DNA from 2 places in the Micromonospora parva genome. Region 1 is predicted to be linked to the other one. Evidence: riboswitches for the same ligand, from Rfam matches in the RefSeq annotation. Region 1 holds a riboswitch; the other holds the start of a gene.

Region 1 (3,738 bases):
TCGCCTGCGCGGCGCGTTCGGTGACCCCGACCTCGGCCGCGACGTCGCGTAGCCGGGCGGTCGGATTGCGGGCGATGGCCAGCAGGACGTGCCCGTGATTGGTGAGGAACGTCCAGTTCCGCCCGCCGTCGGTGTCGCCCGTCACAGTGCTCGCCATCGTTGACCGCCCTTCCGGATGTCCGCCTGCTCGCGGAGAGTCTTGTCCGCCCCGCCCTGGGAGGGTTGCCCAGGGGGCGACCGGGGTCAACGTATGAAATCTAAATCACGCATACCTTGACGCATCTTAGCGTGCGTGTGACGGTGGAGCGCGACTGAGCGCCCGCCGCCCGGTCGGCGGAAAGTCGGTCTGACCAGGTGAGATGCGTCGAGACGAGGTGCGGGATGAGTCATGCCGGGAACGCCGGTGGTCAGCCGGGTACGCAGCGGACCACCGATCGAGCGCCAGTGCTCAGTGAGCCGAGCCGGGCGTACGCCGAACTGGTCGCCGGCAATCGACGCTTCGTGGGCGGCGCGCCACACCATCCCAACCAGGACGCCGGGCACCGGGCCGCCGTCGCCGACGGGCAGCACCCGTTCGCGGTGATCGTCGGCTGCTCCGACTCCCGGCTGGCCGCCGAGATCATCTTCGACCGCGGGTTGGGTGACCTGTTCGTGGTCCGCACGGCCGGGCACACCGCCGGCCCGGAGGTGCTCGGCAGCGTCGAGTACGCGGTGACAGTGCTCGGCACTCCGCTGGTGGTGGTGCTCGGTCACGACCTGTGCGGTGCGGTGCAGGCCGCCCGGGAGTCCGCCGCGACCGGCACCGCGCCGAGCGGCCACCTGGGCGCGGTGGTCGACGCCGTGCTGCCCAGCCTGCGCCGGGCCGAGGCCGAGGGCGTGGACGACATCGACGGCATCGTCGACATCCACATCGCACAGACCGTCGAGACGTTGCTCGGGCAGTCCCCGGTGCTGGCCGACGAGGTGGCCCGGGGGCGGTGCGCGGTGGTGGGGATGTCCTACCGGCTGGCCGCCGGGGCGGTGCGCCCGGTTGCCGCCGTGCCGGCTGGCTTCGCGACGCTGGACACCCCGGCCGACCCGGCTGCCCCTGCCACCGTGTGACATGACGAGGGCCGCTCCGCGTCACGCGGAACGGCCCTCAACCGGGGTCGTACGGGTCAGAGCAGCGACATGTGGACGTGGTCGGTGTGGTTCGACGGCCCGCTGTACGAACTCCAGCCGGTGGCCGGGAACCAGATCTGCCGGTTCCAGATCACGTAGTAGATGCCGAGCCGGTCGGCGTTACGGATGAGGAACGCGGCGACGTTGTTGCCGTACGTCCGGGTGTCGTTGTTGTGCCACGGGGAGAAGCCGCTCTTCTGCAGCGACCAGTCGCAGGCGCGGCCCTTCGGGTGCTCCCACGGCCCGCCGGGGCGGTAGCAGCCGACGAACCGGTTGAAGCCGGCCCGCTTGACCTCCTTGTACGCGTGCAGCGTGCGGGGGGTGACGCAGCCGGACGTGGTGGGGTCGTTCTCGCTGCACGACTGGGGCTTCCAGTCGCCGTCGGCGGTGCGACCCGGGCCGATCTTCGCGACCGGGGAGGTGGCGTCCACCAGGCCGCCGGTGAAGCCCTTGCCGCCGACGAGGGAGAGCGCCTTGTCGGCCTCGCTCTTCCGCTTCGCCATCAGGGCGGTCTGCTTCTGCTGCTCGCGGACCTCGGTGTCGAGGGCCAGCTTGGCCTGCTCGGCGCGGGCCTTCACCTCGTTGACCTCGGAGAGCTTCTTCTCGTTGACCATGTTCATCTCGTCGAGCACCGCGGCGCGCTGGACGAACGAGTCGGGGGCGTCGCTCTCCAGCAGCATCGCGATCGCGCCGATCCGGCCGGTCCGGTAGGCCTGGGCGGCGATCTGCCCGACCTGCGGGGCCAGTGCGGCCAGGTCGGCGTTGGCCCGGTCGACCTCGGCCGCCAACTCGCTCTGCCGCTTCTTGGATTTGTCCAGCTTGGACTTGGCGGCGGAGTAGTCGCGGTTGGCCTGCTCGATGACGTCGTTGAGCAGCTTGGGCTCGCCGTCCTCCTCGTGCCCGGACGGTGTGGGGTTCGTCGGGGCGGCGTGCGCCGGGAGTGGCCCGGCGAACACGGTCAGTGCGGCGATCACGGCCACCACGGGTGTCAACCAGCGGCGTAGGGGTGCCGTCACAATGTTCCCTTCCGTCGACCGCCGACCGGGTTAGCTGACGGGTTCGGGGCGGAAGCGGCCCCTACCGCTGACGCGGATTCACCCCACGTACCTGGGTCCCCGGCTCGCCGGTTGGCGATTGGGCGGTGGCACCGCAGGCGCCGCTTCGCGCCTTCATCGGTGACCGGCAGCGAGGTTACCCGAGAGTCGACCGGCTGAGCTACGCCTGGATGCCGACCAAAAGCGTCATTTCGCCATAGCGTTGAGTGACCAGTGACGTGGTTCTCAGGGTGGTTGCCCGATCTGGTCACGCTGAGGAGTGTCACCATGCCGTATCCGTGCTCCTGTTCGACTCCGGCCACCGGTCGGCGGCCTCGGGTGGGGGTGCGGCCCGCTGCCGGTCCGGCTCGTTGGAGCCGGCCGTTCGCGGTGAGCTGAGGGCGGCGAGTGCCTCGCTGCGGTCCGGCTGGGGGCGCGCGGCGGGAGCGTCGGCCGGCGGCACGGCGTCGGTACGCCCGGCGGCGGTCACCACCGCGGCCAGCCCGGTGGTCAGCGGCACGGCGGCGATCAGACCGAGGGTGGCGACCGCGCTGCGGACGATCTCCTGGGCGAGGAACTCACTGGTGAGGATCTGCCCGATCGGTCGCGCGTCGGCGGTGAGCAGGAGCAGCAGGGGCAGCGACGCGCCCGCGTACGCCAGCACGATGGTGTTGACAGTGGAGGCGATGTGCGCGCGGCCGACGCGGGTGGCCGCCCGGTACAGCTGCAACCGGGTGAGGCCGGGGTTGGCGTTGGCCAGTTCGGTGACGGTGGCCGCCTGGGTGACCGTCACGTCGTCGAGCACCCCGAGCGATCCGATGATGATCCCGGCGAGCAGCAGTCCGTGCAGGTCGACGTCGCCCTGGAACATCGACAGGGTGGTGGCGTCTTCGCTGCCGAAGCCGGTGAGGTGGGTGGCGGCCGTGGCGATGGTGGCGAGTACGCCGGTCAGCACCAGGCTGCCCAGGGTGCCGAGCACGGCGACCGAGGTCTGTGCGGTGACCCCGTGCGTCAGATAGAGCACCACGAACATGATCAGGGCCGCGCCGACCACCGCCACCAGCAGGGGTGACCTGCCGGCACCGATACCCGGGAGCACGAAGGTGAGCAGGATGGCGAAGCTGGCGGCCAGTCCGGCGAGCGCGGCCAGACCCCGCCACCGACCGAACGCGACGATCGCGGCCGCGAAGACCACCGCCAGCCAGATCATCGGGGTGCCGCGTTGGTGTTCGGCGATGTTCCAGTTGCTGGTGCTGGGATCGGTGGGATCGGTCAGCTCGACCAGGATGACCTCGTCGCCGACCTCGACCCGGGGTGCGCCGGGCCCGTCCGGCACCGGCGTCCGTACCTGCTGGCCGGCGGTCGGCCCGTCGTCCACCCGGACGTCGACGGTGCCGCACCGTCCGTTGCCGACCCTCGGGGTGCCCTCGGGGACCGACGCCGCCGGCGGGCACGGCTCGTTCACCACCCGGGTGACAGTGCCGGGGTAGCGCGGCACGTCAGCGCCGCCGTCGGTCTGCGGTGACCCGCCGCGCGGCCAGAG
Region 2 (3,738 bases), on a different contig from region 1:
GAGATCTTCGCGGTGGCGGCGGCGGAGATCCGCCGGCTCTATCCCGACCTGCCGCTGCCGACCGCCGTCCGCTCCACCGGGGTCGAACCGGTCGAGCTGGTGGTGCCGGCCGCCGGGTTGGAGACCGCGACCGTCGAGGCCGCCGCCGGCCTGCTGGCCGAGGTGGAGGGCACGGTCGGGGTGATCACGCCGGTCCCCCGCCGTGACGAGGTCGCCGGTTGGCTCGGCGCGCTCGGCGCGCCCAGGTTGCAGGTGGTGACCAGCCTGGAGGCCAAGGGCATGGAGTACGACGCGGTGGTGCTGGTCGCCCCGAGCGAGATCCGGGCGGATCCGGGCGCCGGGGTACGCACCCTGTACGTGGCGCTCTCCCGGGCCACCCAGCGGCTCACCACCATCGACCCGACCGGCTGACCTGCGCGGACCGCCGCCAGCGCGAGGCATCACCCGTACACTTGCACACATAGCGATGTGAGCATACATTTGACCGGGTCCCGGCCGGCGGCGGAAGGTGAATCTCGTGGGCGCAGGTCATGACCACCACCATGGGTCCGTCGCCAATGCCGCACACCAGCACCGGGGTCGACTCTGGGCGGCGTTCGGGCTGCTCGCCACCCTGATGGTGGTCGAGGCGGTGACCGCCCTGCACACCGGCTCACTCGCCCTGCTCTCCGACGCCGGGCACATGTTCACCGACGTGCTCGGCATCGGGATGGCGCTCGCCGCGATCACGGCGACCCGGCGGGCCACCAACGACCCGCAGCGCACCTTCGGGCTCTACCGGCTCGAGGTGCTCGCCGCGCTGGCCAACGCCGTCCTGCTCTCCGGCGTGGCGATCTACGTGGTGATCGAGGCGATCCGTCGGTTCGGCGACCCGCACCAGGTCATCGCCGGCCCGATGCTCGCGGTGGCCGTGCTCGGTCTGCTCGCGAACATCGCCGCCTTCGCCCTGCTGCGCGCCGGGGCCCGGGAGAGCATCAACCTCCAGGGCGCCTACCTGGAGGTGCTCGGTGACCTGCTCGGCTCGGTCGGCGTCATCGGGGCGGCGCTGCTCATCACCGTCACCGACTGGTGGTGGGCGGACCCCCTGGTCGCGGTCGCCATCGGCGTGTTCATCCTGCCGCGCACCTGGCGGCTGGCCCGCGCCGCTATCCGCATCCTGGTGCAGGCCGCCCCTGAGCACCTCCAGGTGACCGCCGTGCACGACCGGCTGGCCGCGGTGCCCGGCGTCGTCGAGGTGCACGACCTGCACGTCTGGACGCTCACCTCGGGCATGGAGGTGGCCTCCGCACACCTGACCATGGCGCCTGGGGCGGAGGTCGGCGCGGTGCTCACCGCGGCGCGTACGGCCCTGCACGACGACTTCCGCATCGAACACGCGACGTTGCAGATCGAGCCGGGCGCCGCCTCCGGCGCGTGTGGCTCCATCGAGTGGTGACGATCTTTTCGGAGCATTGCTCACTTTTAAGGTAATTTTCCGTGGTGACGCACGCACCGTCCGTCACATTGGCTGCAGCGGCCCCACCGGCACCGGTAGGCTCGGTCCCGGCCTCCACCAGGCGGCGCCTCCCGGCGCCGGTGGCGGTCGCCGCCTAATCGCCCAACCGGGCGAACCGGGGAACCATGTTCCTGGGGTGCATCCGCGTCAGCGGTAGGGATCTTCCGTCCCGAACCCGTCAGCTAACCCGGTCGGCGGCTGACGGAAGGACATGCGCAGTGGCACCAGCACGACCACCCGCCGCCCGACTGGCGGCCCTGATCGTCGCGATGTTCGCCCTCGGCGTCGCGCTTCCGGCCGGCACCGCCTCGGCCGCTCCCCCGACCGGCCTGCGGGCCGCCGCACCCGACTCCGACGAGGAGGGCGGCACCCCGGCGTTGCGCGCCCAACTCGAGGCGGCCAGCAAGGGCTACCTGGACGCCAAACGAGCCCTGGACACCTCGGTACAACGGCAGAAGCAGCTCACCACCCAGCTGAAGACCATCGAGGTCGAGATCGACCAGCGCAACGGCAAGGTCGGCGAGATCGCCGAGGTGGCGTACCGGACCGGACGACTCGGCGCGATGTCGGCGCTGCTCAACAGCAGCACCCCGGAAGGCTTCATGGACCGGGCAGCCGCCCTGGACGCGGTGGCCGCCAACGAGGACCGGGTGCTGCGCGACCTGCTGAAGAGCAAGGACCAGGCCACCCGCACCCGGGTCGCACTGGACGGCGAGATCATTGAACAGCGCAAGCAGGTCGCGGTGATGGCCAAGCGCAAGGAACAGGCCGAACGGGCCCTGACCGTGGCCACCACACCCAAGACACAGAGCACCGCCGACACCGGCTCCAACCGGGGCACCTCCACCGCCAACGCGACGGCCGCGCCGCGCAACTCCGACGGCTCCTGGCCTTCCGAGTCGTGCAGCGTGAACGACCCCACGCCGGCCAGCGGCTGCATCACCCCCCGTACCCTGCACGCGCTCAACCAGGCCAAGGCGGCGGGCTTCACCCGGTACGTCTCGTGCCACCGCCCCAGCGGCTCCGGTGAGCACCCGAAGGGCCGGGCCTGCGACTTCGCCGCACAGAAGGGCGGCTTCGGCGGAGCCGCGACCGGCGGCGACAAGACCTACGGCAACAACCTGGCCGCGTACTTCATCCGCAACGCGGACCGGCTCGCCGTGCTCTACGTGATCTGGTACAAGCAGATCTGGCTGCCCAGCAGCGGATGGAAGTCGTACAGCGGGGCGCACGGGACCCCGTCCACCGACCACACCAACCACGTACACCTGTCGGTCTACTGACCCACGCGTGGAGATGCCTGTGAGTCATCGTGATGACTCACAGGCATCACCCGCGTCCGGGGCCGGCTACGTCGCCGGGCGTACCCCTGATGTCGTCGCTCGGCGGACGACCCGGCCAGGGCCGGCGGGCAGCATCGCGGTATGCCTCGGATCCGACCCACCACCCGCAAGGCGCTGCTCACCCTGCACCTCGTCACCTCGCTCGGCTGGCTCGGCACCGACCTGGTGCTGCTCACCCTCGGCATCGCCGTGCAGCGGGGCGCCGACCCGGCGGTGGTCTACCCGGTCACGGCCCTGATCGGCACGGTGCTGTTCGCGCCGCTGAGCGTCCTGGTCTGGCTGATCGGAGTGGCCAGTTCGCTGCTCACCCCGTGGGGCCTGCTGCGGCACCGCTGGGTGCTGGTCAAGCTCGTGCTCACCACCGTGATGGTCGGGCTGGTGCTGTTCCTGCTCACCCCGAACCTGCGCCACGCCGGAGCGGTCGGCGCCGCCCTGCCCGCCCGGGATCGCGCCGACCTGGTCATCGCGCCGGCCGTGTCGACCAGCCTGATGATCATCGCGACGGTGCTCTCCACCTACAAGCCGTGGGGCCGCCGACGCACCGCCGCAGCCACCGTCGCCGGCCGCGGCCGCGCCACCGCACGGTCCTAACGACCCCCGCCCACCCATGACGCTCGTGGCCGGCGTCCACCCATGATCGCGCGTGGCCGGCGCCCACCCGTGATCGCGCTCGAACCAGGATGTAGTGGCCTCGATGCGACAGGAGGCCACTACATCCTGGATTGAGCACGATCATGAAGCGGGGTGGCGGGCCGGGGCGGGGCGGAGGGTCAGGCCGGGGGCGGTGGGGGTTCGCCGGTGCGGTCGAGGGCTGCGCCCAGCCGGGTGGCGAGGGCGAGGTGGGCGGCTCGGGCCTGGCGGAACGCGTACCGGAACAGCGGCGTCGGCGCCGTCAGGGTG

The links. A riboswitch is a leader RNA that binds a small molecule or an ion and turns the genes downstream of it on or off. The one in region 1 is predicted to bind cyclic di-AMP.
Region 2: it holds a riboswitch for cyclic di-AMP, as region 1 does, so the genes downstream of both, AB0C03_RS13160 (coiled-coil domain-containing protein) here and AB0C03_RS27115 (coiled-coil domain-containing protein) in region 1, are expected to answer to the same signal.

What each region holds. Positions count from the first base shown of each region.
Region 1 covers NZ_JBEZFX010000012.1:146,831-150,568, reverse strand. Annotated here, with positions in the region: gene AB0C03_RS27125 (helix-turn-helix transcriptional regulator) at 1-157, opposite strand, end outside; gene AB0C03_RS27120 (carbonic anhydrase) at 382-1,101, shown strand; gene AB0C03_RS27115 (coiled-coil domain-containing protein) at 1,158-2,177, opposite strand; cyclic di-AMP (ydaO/yuaA leader) riboswitch at 2,182-2,312, opposite strand; gene AB0C03_RS27110 (YibE/F family protein) at 2,479-3,738, opposite strand, start outside.
Region 2 covers NZ_JBEZFX010000004.1:409,682-413,419, forward strand. Annotated here, with positions in the region: gene AB0C03_RS13150 (HelD family protein) at 1-411, shown strand, start outside; gene AB0C03_RS13155 (cation diffusion facilitator family transporter) at 518-1,435, shown strand; cyclic di-AMP (ydaO/yuaA leader) riboswitch at 1,577-1,708, shown strand; gene AB0C03_RS13160 (coiled-coil domain-containing protein) at 1,714-2,778, shown strand; gene AB0C03_RS13165 (hypothetical protein) at 2,920-3,429, shown strand; gene AB0C03_RS13170 (SRPBCC family protein) at 3,609-3,738, opposite strand, start outside.